DNA from 3 places in the Dorea hominis genome. Region 3 is predicted to be linked to each of the others. Evidence: riboswitches for the same ligand, from Rfam matches in the RefSeq annotation. Region 3 holds a riboswitch; each other region holds the start of a gene.
The links. A riboswitch is a leader RNA that binds a small molecule or an ion and turns the genes downstream of it on or off. The one in region 3 is predicted to bind thiamine pyrophosphate.

Region 1 (6,263 bases), on a different contig from region 3:
TTTCAGCGGTGCCTCTTCTTTATAAAAAATCTCTACCTGTTTTAATACCGCTTCTCTTAATTCTGCTTCTGACTCTTCCAGATGGTATTCCCGCTTCACATAAGCCACGCCATCATCCAGGCTCATCGGAAATAATATCTTCCCAAGATCCGGCGCCGGTTCAATCCCGGCACTACGCAGATATCTGGCTCCGGCATCCTCCCAGATCGCCATCGAATCCAGCAAAGTACCGTCCACATCGAAGATCACACCGTCTATTTCTCTGTTTTTTAATTTCATTTCCTATTAAACCTTCTTATATCGAACTTCTTTATGCATAACTTCTCTTAATTTCTCAACATATTCTGAGTGCGTTCGCGCAGTTCTTTTGTTGCAGCTTCAATATCTTTCTGTCCGAAAATCGCACTGATCACTGCGATTCCGCAAATACCGCTGCCGGCAAGGTCTTTTACATTGTCTTTTGTAATTCCACCAATGGCAATAACCGGAATATCCACTGCTTCACAGATTGCTTTCAGCACATTATGATCCACTTCTACCGCATCTGCCTTAGAACCTGTCGGAAATACCGCACCAACGCCAAGGTAATCTGCGCCATGTTCCTGCGCACGGAGTGCCTGCTCAACCGTCTGCGCAGAAACACCGATGATCTTATCCGCTCCAAGTTTTGCACGCACATCTCCGGCTTCCATATCACTCTGTCCGACATGCACACCGTCTGCCTCAATTTCTGCCGCAATCTCTACATTATCATTGATCACAAACGGCACTTTATATTCTCTGCAAAGTTTCTGGATTTCCTTCGCCTCTTCTAAGAAATGCGCTGTATCCAGTTCTTTTTCACGCAGCTGGATAAATGTAGCTCCACCTTTCAGCGCTTTCTCCACCTGTTCATATAATGTTTCTTCTCCAAGCCAGTGACGGTCTGTCACCGCATATAAAAGTAAATCTTTCTTATCGCAGTTCATATTTTGCACCTTCTTCCAGTGTTTTTGCGTCCATATTGTAAATCGCATCGATAATACGGTTTCTGTATGTAGAATTGCCGTCTCCGTCCTGCATCCGTGAAAATCCGATCTCACCGGCAAGTCCCATCACACATACTGCTGCCGCTGCCGCCTCCAGCATATGCTCCGGATTTGCAGTAATATATGCAGTCATCATTCCGGATAACTGGCAGCCAGTTCCTGTAATCTTACCCATTTCCGGGCGTCCATTACGAATCACATAGCAGGATTTTCCATCACTCACCAGATCAATCGCCCCTGTAATCGCAACAACACAGTTTGCTTTCTCCGCAAATGCCTTTGCAAATGCAACTGCTTCATCCAGATTCTCTTCTGTCACTGCATCTGCAACATCAGCATCTACGCCTTTTGTTGTACCACTGCCGGATGCCAGGGTTTTGATCTCGGAAATATTTCCACGGATCACAGAAAACGGAATTTCTTCCATCAGAGAAACGGCTGTGTTCGTGCGCAGTGCACTTGCTCCCGCTCCTACCGGATCCAGCAGAATTGCATGTCCAAGTTCTGCCGCTTTCTTTCCAGCCAGCTTCATGCCTTCGATACTTCTTATATTTAATGTACCGATATTGATATTCAATCCTCCACAGATGGAAGTAATATCTTCCACATCCTGCGGCTCGTCAGACATGATCGGACTTCCGCCACATGCCAGCAATACATTTGCCACATCATTTACGGTTACATAATTTGTGATATTGTGAACCAGAGGGGTTGTCTCTCTGACTTTATTTAACATTTCTCCAAGCATAATTCTCCTCCTGATGTTTGAATATACTATTCTATACTTTCGTACACTATCTAGTACAGTTCTCTGTAAACTGCCTCCATCTGCTCAATGGTAGGCTTCACATAGCTCTGATTTAAAAGTCTCTGCTGACTTGCGTCTACACTTACGGCAAATGAATGGATTTCTTCTTCCTTCATGCCATATTCTCTTAATTTTTTACGACTGATAATCTGGTCTAATAATTCCTGCAGTTTTTCATAGACAACCGCTTCATCACATTCCATCATTTTTGCAAGAAACGCATTCAGACGAATGATTTTGCCGGTCGGATTCATTTTCTGATAAGCAGCAAATACGGCAGTCAGAAACTGATAATTTGCCTCTCCGTGTGCGACATGATACATTCCGCTCAGCGGATAGGACATGGCATGCACCATTCCGGTTCCAGCATTGCCAAATGCAACACCTGCCAGATTACTTGCCACAAGAAAATCTTCCAGCAGCTCCATCCGGTATTCTTTTCCATGAGCGATAATCTCACGGAATCCATGCACGATCATCTCCATTGCTTTCTCGCTGAACATCTCCGTGTAGAGGTTCGCTTTTGGTGATACAAAAGATTCAATCGCATGGATAAATGCATCGATCGCGCTGGTTGCGAAGAACTCATATGGAAGCTCACGCAAAAGTTCCGGGATCAGCACTGCCTCATCTGCATAAATCTCGTCTACGGCGAGTCCTAATTTGCTGTGGATCGAAGTAATCTCTGTAATGGAGACATTGGACACTTCCGATCCTGCGCCACAGGTTGTCGGCACTGCAAGAAGTGTGCGCACTTTGCGAAGCGGTACTTCTTTCCGATAATAGCTCTCTGCTTTCGCTTCCCCGTCCAGTACAAGAATCTTCGCCATATCAATGACAGCTCCACCGCCGATAGCAATGATTCTCTTATAATCTCCCTGACGGAAATCCTCAAGCAGTGCATCGATCATTACATCTGTCGGCTCACCGCTGCCATATTTGCTCTTGTATTCTACATGTGCTTTCAGATTCAGCGGTGCAAAACAGGTCTCGTAAATCCGTTTTGTCGCGAGAATGAAATCATCCGCTCCGATGTTGTATGCTTCCACGAAGCTTTTCACATCATCATATTTCTCGATCACTGATTTCTGCTGAAATAATTTCATGACTGTTATCCTCCTGTTGTTTTTCTTCTTTTTAAGCTTATTCTTAGCCTTCCTCCGTAAGCTCCAACTTGCTTTTACCTGCCGTTAAGCTTACTACGCCGTCGCAATCCGCTTAATCTGCGCAAGTGCTTTCTTTACTGCCGGGATAGAAATAACGAGCACAGTCAGTACACCTTCTGCAAGCAGATAACTATAGTTATACACAATCGGATATACACTCTTCAATGCCTGTGGAAAATTTTCCGGCATATAACTCATCCAATATAGATAGCCACCCAACGCATGAAATGCTCCTCTTGCAAGAACTGCGGCAATATATCCTTTGAGCAGTCCATTGGAACTCTTCGCAAAAAAGCCGGCAACTCCAAGTGCTGCAAAAGCAAGAATATAATCACAGCATACCTGGAAGAAAGAAAGTACATATGGCTCCTGGATAAACTGTAAGATTCCATAAGTTAAACCTACTAAAATACCCGTCTGTACACCGTACCAGTTTGCAACCAGTACAATAAATAACATACTGCACAACGTGACACTTCCGCCCCATGGCAGAGAAAAGATTTTCAAATAAGAAGTCACCACTGCAAGCGCAATTGCCATTGCACAAAATACAAGCTGATTGGTTCCCACCGCTATGCCGATACCTTTCTTTGCTTTACTTCCATTTTCATTCACATTCTGCGTACCTTTCCGCGCAAACACTGATCCAAGCAGGAACAAAATAACTCCCACCACAATACAAGTTACATATCCGGCAGTCGTCAGACCACCTTCACTGTTTACTAACATTTGAAACACAAAAAAATCCTCCTGTATCTTCGACTGAAGACGAAGGAGGGTTCTGTAATATCTAATACATCCCTACGATGGCATTATCCATATCAGGTTCCGGGTCGAAGTTTCTAAACTTCCTCTCAGCCTATACATAAGCTCCCCTTGTCATCACTCTTTTACTCGTTAATTCATCTACTGTAACTATACTGGATAGTTACAGTCTTAACACAGTTAATGATACTCGCCCCACCAACAGATGTCAAGAAATTGCAATTATAAATCATGCAAGTATGACGCATTTTTCCCATCACCATAAGCTACAGAACTTACCACCGGCAAATTTCTCCGGATGCCATAGCAAAAAAAAATCTCAAAGCAATAAGCTTTGAGATTCATCTTAATCGGAGTGACAGGATTTGAACCTGCGACCTCTACGTCCCGAACGTAGCGCTCTACCAAGCTGAGCCACACTCCGGCATGTCAACCGAATGTTTCAAACATTCAAAACACTCGGCGCCCCTGCCAAGGAACTACGGATAGAGGACTCGAACCTCTACTAACAGAGTCAGAGTCTGCTGTGCTGCCATTACACCAATCCGCATTACGTAGTTCTCTGTTACGTTCGTTGTTTATCTTTTGTATTTCATCAGCGAACAAATATTATTATATCAGCAAATCCAAAAATTGCAACCCCTTTTTTTAATTTTTTTCAACTTTTTTGTATTTTCTTGTCGAGCGTCTTTGAAAATGCCCATTTTACACGGGTTTGCGATGGTTTGCAAATTTACAATTTTTTCGTTTCTATATTATTATACCGTTGATGTAATTGTATTTTCTCATAAAACGCTCCAACATTACAATAACTTCATAAAATCAAGAAAGACTGTTATAGCATGCACACATGCTATAACAGTCTTTCTTATTTCTGATAATTCTTACTTCAAGTCCTCAAACAGTTTCTCAGCGTATACGCCGTCTTCGATCAGTTTGGCAAATGATTTTACAACACAGTCTTTGTCTTCTTTGTATGTTACGCCAAACCATTTGTCATGAGAGTCAAGCACTTTTACAGATACTTTGTCAGCCTGTAATAGTTCATCAATATAAATCGGCAAAAGATATTCTGCTTTCAGGATATCTTTGTCTCCCATTGTCTCAAAAAACTCTTTGAATCCATCTTCCAACACACCAATAAACTCCGGTGTCAGTCCCCACATATTCATAGATACATAAGATTCCGGATCGATGGCTCTTAATCCGTCTTCTGTATCGGCTGCTGCACCGTCTACTGTCTTCACAATGTTATGTGTCTCATGAACCGCTGTCAGATAGCCTTTCTCATTCAGTTCACACACACCTCTGGTAACAGATCCATTCTCACTTAATGTGTTCTTCAGGATGAAACCTGCCATGCAGAATGCATTCGCCTTCTCCGGTGTGTAATCTACGAGGAAATCATGAAGCTTAGTAAATGCTTCCTTTCCATAGTAATCATCTGCGTTGATAACTGCAAATGGCTCTTTTAAAACATCTTTGCACGCAAGAACTGCCTGTCCGGTTCCCCACGGTTTCGTACGTCCGGCCGGAAGTTCGATTCCTTCCGGAAGTGCATCCAGTTCCTGGTATGCATATGCAATCTCTACATCCAGATCCGCACAGATCTTCTCAATACGATCTCCGATTGCTTCCTTAAATGCTTCCTTAATGTCCTTACGGATAATAAAGACAATCTTATTAAATCCTGCTTCGATTGCATCATGAATGGAATAATCCATGATGATCTCCCCATGCAGTCCGACCGGTGCCAGCTGTTTGATTCCGCCGCCAAAACGGGATCCGATTCCGGCAGCCATAATAACTAATGTCGTTTTCATTTGTACCTCTCCTTATTCCAGCATCTCTCAAACCCGCCATTGGCAGTTTCCTTTAGATGCTATATCGCTCAATATTGCGATAATATTATAGCATTTTCATCACAATATTGAGCGTCCTTTTTTATTAATATTCTCTTAATATTTTCTAAACGACCGCATTTTGCAGGAAGATTACTCTACTGTAACACTCTTCGCAAGGTTTCTCGGCTTATCTACATCCAGACCTCTTGCAACGCTGACATAATAACCAAGGAGCTGTAACGGGATGACTGCCAGTGATGTTGCAAATAACGGATCTGTCTTTGGAATATATACCGTAAAGTCTGCTGTATCTTCAATATTATACTGTCCAAAGTTTGTAAGTCCCATAAGGTAAGCGCCACGACTCTTGCACTCAACCATGTTAGAAACTGTCTTCTCATAGAGATCCGGCTGTGTCAGAACACCGACAACAAGAATGCCGTCTTCAATCAGAGAAATCGTTCCATGCTTCAATTCACCTGCAGCGTATGCCTCAGAATGAATATAGCTGATCTCCTTCATCTTCAAACTTCCTTCCAGGCAGATTGCATAGTCAATACCACGACCTACGAAAAATACATCTCTTGCATTTGCCTGTTTGGATGCAAACCATTGGATTCTCTCTTTGTCTTCAATAATCTTCTCAATCTTC
Region 2 (6,263 bases), on a different contig from region 3:
ATCTTCAGTACATTGACAGTGATCCGGGAAGAGTTCGCGCAAAGGCATATGATATTGTGCTGAACGGTAACGAGATCGGTGGAGGAAGTGTACGTATCTTCAATCAGGATATTCAGAGCAAGATGTTTGAAGTTCTCGGGTTCACACCGGAGCAGGCACAAGAGCAGTTTGGATTCCTGCTTGAAGCATTCAAATACGGAGTTCCGCCGCACGCAGGACTGGCATACGGACTGGATCGTCTTGTTATGCTTATGGCAAAGCAGGACAGCATCCGTGATGTGATCGCATTCCCGAAAGTAAAAGACGCATCTGATCTTATGACAGAAGCTCCGTCACCGGTTGATGCAAAGCAGTTAGATGAGCTGGGACTTGAAGTGGAAGAAAATGCCCAGGAACAGGAGTAGAGAGTATATGGAACATCCATCTATTGCTGATGAAACACTCAGAGAGAAGATAAAAGAAATCGAACAGATTCTTGCATTATATAAAGAAGGCAAAACAATAATAGAAATTGCCGGCTCGCTTGATTTCGCACAGTCGTATGTCCAGGACGTACTGCTGTGCGTGCAGGCTTCGGCTGAGGAAGACCCGGCAGCGATCGCAATGCTGCTGGAGGGGTAGGAGATTTTCTATGAGTATATTAAACGTGGAACATCTGACACATGGCTTTGGAGACAGAGCCATTTTCTCAGATGTTTCTTTTCGGTTATTAAAAGGTGAACATATCGGGCTGGTAGGAGCCAATGGAGAAGGAAAGTCTACATTCATGAACATTGTGACTGGAAAACTGACGCCGGATGAAGGAAAAGTAGAATGGTCGAAAAACGTACATGCTGGATATCTGGATCAGCATGCGGTGCTGAAAAAAGGCATGACAATCCGGGAAGTTCTAAAATCTGCATTTGACAGTCTTCTGCAGAAAGAAATCCGCATGAATGAGATCTGTGATCTGCTTGGCACAGCAGATGATGCACAGATGGCAGAATTAATGGAAGAACTTGGAACAATTCAGGATGAGCTGACTTTGCATGATTTTTATACAATTGATGCAAAGGTAGAAGAAGTGGCAAGAGCGCTGGGACTTCTGGATCTTGGATTAGACCGGGATGTTACAGACTTAAGTGGCGGGCAGCGCACCAAAGTTCTGCTGGCAAAATTATTGCTGGAGAAACCAGACATTCTGCTTCTGGATGAGCCAACCAATTATCTCGATGAAGAACATATTGCATGGCTGAAACGCTATTTGCAGGAATATGAAAATGCATTTATACTGATCTCGCACGATATCCCATTTCTCAATGATGTGGTGAATATTATTTATCATATGGAAAATCAGGAACTGAACCGTTATGTGGGCGATTATGACCATTTTCAGGAAGTTTATGCAGTAAAGAAGGCACAGCTGGAAGCAGCATACCGCAGACAGCAGCAGGAGATTAGTGAGCTGAAAGATTTTGTGGCACGGAATAAAGCGCGTGTATCGACAAGAAATATGGCAATGTCCAGACAGAAAAAACTGGATAAAATGGATGTGATCGAGCTTGCGGCAGAAAAGCCGAAGCCGGAATTTCATTTCCGTTATGGACGCACGCCGGGAAAAATGCTTTTTGAGACAAAAGATCTTGTGATCGGTTATGATGAACCATTATCGAAAAAACTGAATTTTTCGATGGAACGGGGACAGAAAATTGCTCTTGTCGGAACGAACGGAATTGGAAAGACAACACTTCTTAAAAGTATTCTCGGACTGCTTCCTTCTCTGAAAGGGGAATGTGAACTGGGAGAGAATCTGGAACTTGGATATTTTGAGCAGGAAGTAAAAGGGGAGAATAAAAATACCTGTATCGAAGAGTTATGGGAAGAATTTCCGTCTTTTACACAGTATGAAGTGCGTTCTGCGCTTGCAAAATGCGGGCTTACGACAAAGCATATCGAAAGTCAGGTCCGTGTTCTGAGTGGTGGAGAACAGGCGAAAGTCCGTCTTTGTAAACTGATCAACCGTGACACGAATTTTCTGCTTCTGGATGAGCCGACCAATCATCTGGACGTAGACGCCAAGGATGCACTGAAAAAAGCACTTCAGGAATACCGCGGAAGTATTCTTTTAATCTGTCATGAACCGGAATTTTATAAAGATGTCGTGCAGGAAGTCTGGGACATGAGCAAATGGACAACGAAGATATTTTAGGTTGACATTTACAGAGAGCAAAACTATAATTAAATATACAATTTAATGTTACAGGGAGCTGGTACAAAGCTGGCTGAGAGGAAACTATAATTTGTTTCGACCTATAACCTGATTTGGATAATGCCAACGTAGGGAAGAATTACGGAAGAGAAGAGATGCCTGCGCATCTCTTTTTATACGAAAACGTTTTTTGCGGTGGCAGAAGCGTTTTTTTTATGGAATAGGAAAATGCGCCATGCTTACATGGCAGAAAAAAGATTTTATTTACAGGAGGATGATCCAATGAGAAATTACACAACACAGATGGATGCGGCAAGAAAGGGAATTGTTACACCAGAACTGGAAAAAGTTGCAGAAAAAGAAAAGATGACAGTAGAAGAATTACAGAAACTGGTTGCTGAAGGAAAGGTAGCGATCTGTGCAAACAAGAATCATACCTGTCTGGATCCGGAAGGGGTAGGAAGTATGCTCCGTACAAAGATTAATGTCAATCTTGGCGTTTCCAGAGACTGTAAAGACTATGACATTGAGATGGAAAAGGTCATGAGTGCGGTAAATCTTGGCGCAGAGGCGATCATGGATCTGTCCAGCCACGGAAATACGCAGCCATTCCGCCGCAAACTGACAAGTGAATGTCCGGTTATGATCGGTACAGTTCCGGTATATGACAGTGTGATCCATTATCAGAGAGACCTTGCTACTTTATCAGCAAAAGATTTTGTAGATGTTATCCGTATGCATGCAGAAGACGGGGTAGATTTTGTAACGCTGCATTGCGGAATCACAAGAAAAACGATTGAGCAGATCAAAAAGCATAAGAGAAAAATGAACATTGTAAGCCGTGGTGGAAGTCTTGTATTTGCGTGGATGTGCATGACTGGAGAAGAAAACCCGTTCTACGAATATTATGATGAGATCCTGGACATCTGCGAAGAGTATGATGTTACAATTTCTCTGGGAGATGCATGCAGACCGGGATGTCTGGCAGACGCAACGGATGTATGCCAGATCGAAGAACTGGTACGCCTTGGCGAACTGACAAAGCGTGCATGGGATCACAATGTCCAGGTTATGGTAGAGGGACCGGGACATGTGCCGCTTGATCAGGTCGCAGCAAATATGCAGGTGCAGAAGAGTATTTGTATGGGAGCACCGTTCTATGTATTAGGACCTCTCGTTACAGACATCGCACCGGGATATGATCATATTACTGCCGCTATCGGTGGCGCTGTGGCTGCTATGAACGGAGCTGCATTCCTCTGTTATGTAACACCGGCAGAACATCTGGCACTTCCGAATGTTGATGATGTAAAACAGGGAATCATTGCTTCCAAGATCGCAGCACATGCGGCTGATATTGCCAAAGGTGTCAGAGGAGCAAGAGATATTGATGATAAGATGGGTGACGCGAGAAGAAAGCTTGACTGGGAAGCACAGTATGCATGCGCACTGGATCCTGATACAGCAAGAGCAATCCGTGACAGCAGAAGTCCGGAAGATGACCACAGCGATACATGCAGTATGTGTGGAAAATTCTGCGCAGTCCGCAGTATGAATAAAGCGCTGGCAGGAGAATATATTGATATTCTGTAAATATTCAGAATTATAAAAAACTGCAGCAAGGTGTCTGGTTATGGACATCTTGCTGCAGTTTTTTATATAACAAGAAATTGTATTTTCTATTATAAATAATAGCCTCCGGGACAATGCGAGCTCGATGAGGCACATTCGTCAAATACAGTGCAAGCAAAAATCTGTACTTGGGTTCACCGTATATGCAAAAAAGGAACTGCAAACTGCAATTCCTCTTCAAGAGCGACAGACGGGGTTCGAACCCGCGACCCCGACCTTGGCAAGGTCGTACTCTACCAACTGAGCCACTGTCGCATATCTTAAGTTGTTGTTCTGTGTTATGTGTTCCTCAGAACAATACATACTATACTACGTGAATTAGTTTTTGTCAACACTTTTTTAAAAAAAGTTTTTTGAATTTTCTAATTTTCGCAAATGCTTATAAAACATGCAATGATAAAAAGATGTTATTATAGAACATTTTTGACTATATCCACCAGATAATGCTATAATAAAATTGATTGTGATGTCTGTAAAGACGTCATAAAAATACAGGAAAGAATGAGGGTAGGGATATATGGCAGAATGTAAGAAAATAAAGGCAGCACTCCTCGGATTAGGAACCGTGGGCGGCGGTGTTTATAAACTGGTTCAAAGACAGAAAGAAGAAATGGTAAAAAAATCAGGAGCGAATCTTGAGATTACAAGAATCCTCGTACATAATATGAACAAACAAAGAGAAGGCGTAGATGCCTCTCTTCTGACAGATAACTGGAAAGAAATAGTAGAAGACCCGGAGATTTCTATTGTGATTGAAGTAATGGGAGGAATCGAACCGGCGAAGACGATGATTCTGGAAGCACTCTGCGCAGGGAAGAATGTAGTGACTGCGAATAAAGATCTGGTGGCAGTGCACGGAAGAGAATTACTGGATGCAGCACAGGAAAATCAGGTTGATTTCCTCTTTGAGGCGGCTGTTGCAGGCGGTATCCCGATCATTCGTCCGCTGAAACAGTGTCTTGCAGCGAATGAGATTGATGAAGTGATCGGTATCGTGAACGGAACAACAAACTACATCCTGACAAAGATGTTTGAGGATGGCATGGACTTTTCAGAAGCGCTGGCAAAAGCGACAGAGCTTGGATATGCGGAAGCAGATCCGACTGCGGATGTTGAAGGTCTGGATGCTGGAAGAAAAGTTGCAATCTTAGCTTCCATTGTATTTCATTCCAGAGTTGTATTTGACGATGTATACACAGAAGGAATTACAAAGATATCTGCGAAGGATGTCGCATATGCAAAAGAATTTGGCAGTGTGATCAAGCTTCTCGGAGTGGCACATAACAGAGAAGATGGTATTGAGGTTGCAGTTTATCCGATGATGCTGCCGAAGAATCATCCGCTTGCATCTGTCAGAGATTCCTTTAATGCGGTTTTTGTACACGGAGATGCATTAGATGATGCGATGTTTTACGGAAGAGGCGCCGGAGAGCTTCCAACAGCCAGTGCTGTTATGGGAGATGTGATCGACATTATCCGCGATATCCAGTTCTCATGTACCGGACGAATCAGCTGTACCTGCTACAAGAATACACCGGTCAAGAGTTCAGATGATGTGAAAAATAAATTCTTTGTACGCATGCAGGTAACAAACAAACCGGGCGTTCTTGCACGAATCGCCAGCATGTTCGGTGAGCACAAAGTCAGCATTTCCAAAGTGATCCAGAAGGTCATTACAGACGGAGTCGCTGAACTTGTTATCGTAACGGAAGCAGTAAAAGAGTATCATATGCAGGATGCGTTGATGCATTTAAGAGAGATGGATACGACACAGGAAATCAGCAGTGTGATTCGTGAGTATTAAAAGTCGGATATATTTATAAGAAAGCCGGGAAGTTCATGAGGAGGGAAACATAAGATGCGGGAGAGAACGACGCTTGGATTTTTGTTTAAGCAGATCAGCACAATTTACGAAAAAGAATTTAACCGCAAACTACGTACGCTGGGAATCACAGCTTCACAGTGTGCGGTGCTGGATTATTTATTTACAAGCAGAAAAGAGCATGTAACCCAGAGAGATATTGAAAAAGCGCTGAGTCTGCGTAATCCGACTGTGACAGGACTTATGAAACGACTGGATGAAAAAGGATTTATCCTTGTAGTACCGAGCAACGAAGATAAGCGTTGCAAGAACATTTACCTGACTGAGAAAGCATATGATATTCAGAGGAGGATGGAAACAGACCGGAAGAAACTGGATAAGATGCTGACACTGGGAATGAATAAAAAAGAAGTAGAAGCATTGAAAAAGATGCTGGATCGTGTACTGTATAATATAGCCGAGCCTTAGAGGCCGGCTTTTTTTATTGTTTTTCTGTAATACATGAGCTGACTTTACATAGATTTAACATAGATTTCATCTGATTTGCATGTGCATTCGCTAAAATAGCAACGATAGTAAATTGTACAGCAAAAAGGAGAGAAATCAATATGAATGAAAATA
Region 3 (6,263 bases):
CATATTTATACAGTATAATCAGAATAATACTAATTTTTAAAGAAAGGAATACGAAAGATGAGTAATCATACAGAAATCAGATGGCACGGTCGTGGTGGTCAGGGTGCAAAAACAGCCGCATTGTTGCTGGCAGATGTAGCATTCCAGACAGGCAAATACGTACAGGGTTTTCCGGAGTATGGCCCGGAACGTATGGGAGCACCAATTACAGCATATAACCGAATCAGCGATACAAAGATCCGTGTACATTCTAATATTTATGATCCACAGTATGTAGTTGTAGTAGATGAATCCTTACTGGAATCCGTGGATGTGACTAGCGGTTTGAAAAAAGATGGAGCAATTCTTGTAAATACACAGCGCACAAAAGAGGAGATCATTCCGCATCTTCATGGATACGAAGGAGAAGTTTATATTATTGACGCACACAAAGTCTCAATGGAGGCAATGGGAAAATATTTCCCGAACACACCACTTCTTGCTGCAATTGTAAAAGTAGCAGGGATTATGGATGAGGAGACTTTCTTAAGAGAAATGAAAGCATCCTTCAAGCACAAATTCGCCAGCAAGCCGGAAGTTATTGACGGCAATATGAAAGCACTTGAGATGGCATTTAAGGAGGTGCACTAATGGCTACAGATATCAGTAAATTAGGTGTAAAAGCAACATGGGAAGAGCTGACAGAAGGTATGATCGTTGCCGGTGCAGGAACCTCCAAAGAGTTCAACACAGGGGAATGGTCAGAAGTAAAACCAGAATTTATCGCAGATAAATGTAAACAGTGTCTGCTTTGTGTACCGGTCTGTCCGGACAGCTGCATCCCGGTAAAAGACATGAAGAGACTGGATTTTGATTATGGACACTGCAAAGGATGTGGCATTTGCGTAAAAGCATGTCCATTTGACGCAATTAAGATGGAAGGGGTGAAGTAAGATGGGAAAAAGAGAACGTTTATCAGGAAATGAAGCGGTTGCGATCGCATTGAGACAGATTAATCCAGATGTGTTCCCGGCATTCCCGATTACTCCGTCCACAGAGATTCCACAGTATTTCGCTTCTTTTGTAGCAAACGGACAGGTAGATACAGAGTTTATTCCGGTAGAGAGTGAGCACAGTTCCATGAGCGCTGCAATCGGAGCTTCAGCAGCAGGAGCAAGAAGTTTAACAGCGACTTCTTCCTGCGGACTTGCCTATATGTGGGAAGAATTATATATTGCGGCATCCAACAGACTTCCGTTAGCACTGGCGCTTGTAAACCGTGCACTTTCCGGCCCGATCAACATCAACTGTGACCATTCCGACAGTATGGGAGCAAGAGATGCAGGCTGGATCCAGATTTACGCAGAAAATAATCAGGAAGCATATGACAACATGGTGCAGGCATATCGCATTTCCGAACATGCAGATGTCAGACTGCCGATCATGATCTGTCAGGATGGATTTATCACCAGTCATGCAGTAGAAAATATCGAATTACTGGATGACGCAGAGGTAAAGAATTTCGTTGGAGAATATGAACCGGAAAATTATCTTCTGAATCCGGAATGCCCGATGGCAGTTGGTCCATATGCGATCACAGATTATTATATGGAAGCAAAACGCTCGCAGGCAGAAGGCATGAAACATGTACCGGCAGTTGTAGAGGAGGTTGCAAAGGAATTTGCGAAAGTATCCGGACGTGAATATGGTCTGTTTGAATCTTACTGCATGGAAGATGCTGAGCGTGCAGTTGTAATGATCGGTTCTGCAGCAGGAACAACAAAAGATGCGATTGACCGCTTAAGAGAACAGGGAGAGAAAGTCGGACTTGTGAAGATCCGTCTGTTCCGCCCATTTCCGGCTGATGAGATCGCGGAGACGCTCAAAAATGTGAAAGCAGTTGCAATTATGGACCGTGCAGAAAGCTATACGAACCATGGCGGACCGTTAGGTGCAGATGTGATGAGTGCATTATACCGCGCAAAAGCAGATGCGCTGGCAGTGAATTACATCTACGGTCTTGGCGGACGTGACGTGCGCGTAGAAGACATGGAAGGCGTATTTGAAGCCCTGAAACAGATGATCGCAGATGGCGATGCAGGAGAAACCTACCGCTATCTTGGAATTAGAGAATAAGGAGGGCCGTAGAGAAGATGAGTTATAATTTTAAAGAGACAATGAATAAATCAGAGCGCCTGGCGCCAGGACACAGAATGTGTGCCGGATGTGGCGGAACAATCGCAGTTCGTAATGTACTGCGCGGTCTTCATGAAGGTGATAAAGCAGTCATCGGAAATGCAACAGGATGTCTGGAAGTATCCACATTTACATACCCATACACAGCATGGGAAGATAGCTACATTCATAATGCATTTGAAAATGCAGGCGCAACCATGAGTGGTGTGGAAGGTGCTTACAAAGCATTAAAACGAAAAGGAAAATTAGACGAAACATACAAATTTATCACATTTGGTGGTGACGGCGGTACTTATGATATTGGTCTGCAGTCACTGTCCGGAGCAATGGAGAGAAATCAGGATCTGGTATATGTCTGTTATGACAACGGTGCTTACATGAATACCGGCATCCAACGTTCTTCTGCAACACCGATGTATGCAGATACAACAACTACACCGGTAGGAAGCGAGAGTAACGGAAAACCACAGAACAGAAAAGATCTTGCATCTGTAATTGCTGCGCATGATATTCCGTATGTGGCACAGACAACGTTTGTACAGAACTTTAAAGATCTGCATATCAAATCCGAAAAAGCGATTTATACACCAGGCGCTGCTTTCTTAAATATTATGGCACCATGTCCGCGTGGATGGAGATACAATACGCCGGATATTATGGAGATTTGCAAACTTGGTGTAGAGACATGCTACTGGCCGTTATTTGAGGTCGTAGAAGGAAAATGGATTCTGAACTATGAGCCGAAGAAGAAACTCCCAATCGAAGATTTCTTAAGACCACAGGGAAGATTCAAACATCTTTTCAAGAAAGGCAATGAGTATCTGTTAGAGGCTTTCCAGAAAGAAGTAGACAGAAGATGGGAAGAACTTCAGTTCAGATGCTCCAGATAAGGATGTGATATAAAATATATTTGACAGATTTGTGAAATACATTTATACTGGAGAGGAACAATCAAATAGAACCGGGGAGCTTATGTGATAGGCTGAGAGGAAGTTTAAAACTTCGACCCATATACCTGATTTGGATAATGCCAACGTAGGAACGCAAGGAATATGCTATGAGCGGAAGATACTTTGGTATCTTCCGTTTTTGTTATTAACAGGTATAAAAGATTGAGAGTGAACAAGAGTTCATGAAGGGGCGCACCACCGCGGGTACGTTTCTTTGTGAACTCTTTTTTTCTAAGATTAAAAGGAGGTGTAGTGAAATGATCACAGTAAATGGAAAAGAGATTCAGATGAAACAGTCAATATCTGTTGCTGCTTATCTAGAAAACGCAGGATATCAGATGAAAAGGATTGCGGTAGAGTTAAATGGAGATATTCTTCCGAAATATGAATATTCCGATACGATGTTGAAAGACGGTGATCGTCTGGAAGTTGTGACATTTGTCGGAGGAGGCTAAAGCGGAAGAAAGAGTAGTCCGGGACAGAAAGAGATGAGCACAGGGATTATGACAGTTGCGTGAGGAAACCGATGAGGAAAAAGAAGTTCCGGACCAAAAAGAGATGAGCCAGGAAGTTAATGACATAAAGGAGAAAATGATGGAAGGACAGACAACAAAGACATTAACAAAAGAAGAGATCCAGGCGGCGTTGGAAGAACGTCATTCGCCGGAGATCCAGAAAAAATTATCTGCCGGACATGTGACAATTGCCGGACTTGGAGGGCTTGGATCAAATGTGGCGTATGCACTTGCAAGAATTGGTGTCGGGCATTTGCACTTGATTGATTTTGATGTAGTGGATATTACGAATCTGAACCGGCAGCAGTACTTTATGGAACATCTTGGAATGTATAAAACCGATGCGTTGAAATCGCTGCTTTTGAAAATCAATCCATATCTTGATATCCGGACAGACTGCGTGAAAGTGACAGAAGAGAATCTGATTTCTCTTTTTGAAGATGCAGGAATTGTATGCGAAGCGTTTGATAATCCAGAAGCAAAAGCAATGCTGGTAAATGGAATTCTACAGCATTTTCCGAAAAAGAAACTGGTATCGGCAACCGGAATGGCAGGCTATGGGAGCAGTAATACAATTCGCACAGAACATCTGATGAAGAACTTTTACCTGTGTGGTGACCGTGTGACAGAGCCAGGTTATGGAAATGGACTGATGGCGCCAAGAGTTGCAATCTGCGCTGCCCATGAAGCAAATATGATCACACGCTTGCTTCTTGGTGAGGAAGAGATATAAATCAAAAAATAATAAGAAAAGAGGACAAACATATGAGTACAAAAGACACATGGAGTCTGGGAGGACACACATTTACATCCAGATTTATTTTAGGATCAGGAAAATTTTCACTGGATCTTGTAAAAGCATGCATTGAAAAAGCAGATGCGCAGATCATTACACTGGCGCTTCGCCGCGCAAATGAAGGCGGACTGGCAAATATTCTGGATTATATTCCGGACAATGTAACATTACTTCCGAATACATCCGGAGCAAGAAATGCAGAAGAAGCTGTCAGAATCGCAAGATTATCAAGAGAAGTTGGATGCGGGGATTTTGTAAAAATCGAAGTTGTCCGCGACTCCAAATATTTATTGCCGGATAATTACGAAACAATAAAAGCAACGGAAATTCTTGCAAAAGAAGGATTTGTAGTTATGCCATATATGTATCCGGATCTGAATGCGGCAAGAGCGCTGGCAGATGCCGGAGCAGCATGCATTATGCCACTTGGAGCGCCGATCGGTTCCAATAAAGGACTTGCGACGAAAGAATTTATACAGATTCTCATTGATGAAATGGATCTACCGATCATCGTGGATGCCGGAATCGGTCGCCCATCACAGGCATGCGAAGCAATGGAAATGGGCGCAGCGGCAGTGATGGCAAATACAGCAATCGCAACAGCAGGTGATGTTCCGGTCATGGCAGAAGCATTTAAGAAAGCAATCGAGGCAGGGCGCAGTGCTTATCTGTCCGGACTTGGAAGAAAAATCGAAAGAGGTGCCAGCGCATCCTCTCCGCTTACGGGATTTTTAGAGGATTAATCTTAACAAAAATTGCAAAAATACAAGAAGGTAAAAAAGATGGAAAATCAACATATCAATGAAAGTATATTAAGTGAGGAGATTCTGGAAGATCAGAAGAAAAACAGAATCGATCATATGACATATTTGCCAGGAATGGAAGATATCGGCTCAGAAGTATTGGATCAGGTTGTAGAAGCTATGCAAGCTTACGATTATGATAAATACACGGCGGCAGATGTAAAGCGGGCAATCGCACACACATCCAGAACACCAGAAGATTTTGCGGCGCTTTTATCACCTGCGGCACTTCCGTTTATAGAAGAAATTGCACAGGCAGCAAAAGACGAGACACGCAGACATTTTGGAAACAGTGTGTATATGTTTACGCCGATTTATATTGCAAATTATTGCGAGAATTATTGTATTTACTGTGGATTCAACTGTCACAATAAAATTAACCGTGCGCAGTTAAATGATCAAGAAATTGAGAAAGAAATGCAGGCAATTGCAGAAACTGGATTACAGGAAATTCTCATTCTGACTGGGGAGAGCAGAAGTAAGTCCACAGTGGAATATATCGGAAATGCATGTAGGATTGCAAGAAAATATTTCAAAGTAATCGGACTTGAAATCTATCCGGTCAATTCAGACGAATATGCATATTTACACGAATGTGGTGCAGATTATGTGACCGTATTCCAGGAAACATACAATTCTGATAAATATGAAACATTACATTTGGCAGGACATAAACGTATTTATCCATATCGTGTGAATGCACAGGAGCGTGCTTTAAAAGGTGGCATGCGTGGTGTCGGATTCGGCGCACTTTTGGGATTGGATGATTTCCGCAAAGATGCATTTGCAACCGGATATCATGCATATTTATTACAGAGAAAATATCCACATGCAGAAATTGCATTTTCCTGTCCACGGTTGCGTCCGATCATCAATAACGACCGGATCAACCCGATGGATGTGCATGAGACACAGCTGTTGCAGGTTGTTTGCGCATATCGTCTCTTTATGCCATTTGCAAGCATTACCGTATCAACAAGAGAGTGCGCACGCGTGCGAGATCATCTCGTAGGTATTGCGGCTA

Region 1: it holds a riboswitch for thiamine pyrophosphate, as region 3 does, so the genes downstream of both, H8S07_RS10495 (energy-coupled thiamine transporter ThiT) here and thiS (sulfur carrier protein ThiS) in region 3, are expected to answer to the same signal.
Region 2: it holds a riboswitch for thiamine pyrophosphate, as region 3 does, so the genes downstream of both, thiC (phosphomethylpyrimidine synthase ThiC) here and thiS (sulfur carrier protein ThiS) in region 3, are expected to answer to the same signal.

The regions. Positions count from the first base shown of each region.
Region 1 is NZ_JACOOY010000013.1:62,933-69,195, forward strand. Features, by position in the region: gene H8S07_RS10475 (HAD family hydrolase) at 1-279, opposite strand, end outside; gene thiE (thiamine phosphate synthase) at 327-968, opposite strand; gene thiM (hydroxyethylthiazole kinase) at 955-1,776, opposite strand; gene H8S07_RS10490 (4-hydroxybutyrate dehydrogenase) at 1,827-2,942, opposite strand; gene H8S07_RS10495 (energy-coupled thiamine transporter ThiT) at 3,036-3,740, opposite strand; TPP riboswitch at 3,784-3,889, opposite strand; tRNA gene H8S07_RS10500 (tRNA-Pro) at 4,118-4,191, opposite strand; tRNA gene H8S07_RS10505 (tRNA-Gln) at 4,247-4,317, opposite strand; gene H8S07_RS10510 (nucleotidyltransferase family protein) at 4,652-5,590, opposite strand; gene glmS (glutamine--fructose-6-phosphate transaminase (isomerizing)) at 5,762-6,263, opposite strand, start outside.
Region 2 is NZ_JACOOY010000001.1:171,365-177,627, reverse strand. Features, by position in the region: gene aspS (aspartate--tRNA ligase) at 1-404, shown strand, start outside; gene H8S07_RS00870 (hypothetical protein) at 412-621, shown strand; gene H8S07_RS00865 (ABC-F family ATP-binding cassette domain-containing protein) at 632-2,188, shown strand; TPP riboswitch at 2,229-2,340, shown strand; gene thiC (phosphomethylpyrimidine synthase ThiC) at 2,471-3,781, shown strand; tRNA gene H8S07_RS00855 (tRNA-Gly) at 4,003-4,075, opposite strand; gene H8S07_RS00850 (homoserine dehydrogenase) at 4,338-5,624, shown strand; gene H8S07_RS00845 (MarR family winged helix-turn-helix transcriptional regulator) at 5,679-6,110, shown strand; gene H8S07_RS00840 (Na/Pi cotransporter family protein) at 6,251-6,263, shown strand, end outside.
Region 3 is NZ_JACOOY010000009.1:38,934-45,196, reverse strand. Features, by position in the region: gene H8S07_RS08430 (2-oxoacid:acceptor oxidoreductase family protein) at 58-630, shown strand; gene H8S07_RS08425 (4Fe-4S binding protein) at 630-932, shown strand; gene porA (hypothetical protein) at 934-2,115, shown strand; gene H8S07_RS08415 (thiamine pyrophosphate-dependent enzyme) at 2,133-3,065, shown strand; TPP riboswitch at 3,128-3,235, shown strand; gene thiS (sulfur carrier protein ThiS) at 3,383-3,580, shown strand; gene thiF (sulfur carrier protein ThiS adenylyltransferase ThiF) at 3,717-4,373, shown strand; gene H8S07_RS08400 (thiazole synthase) at 4,406-5,179, shown strand; gene thiH (2-iminoacetate synthase ThiH) at 5,219-6,263, shown strand, end outside.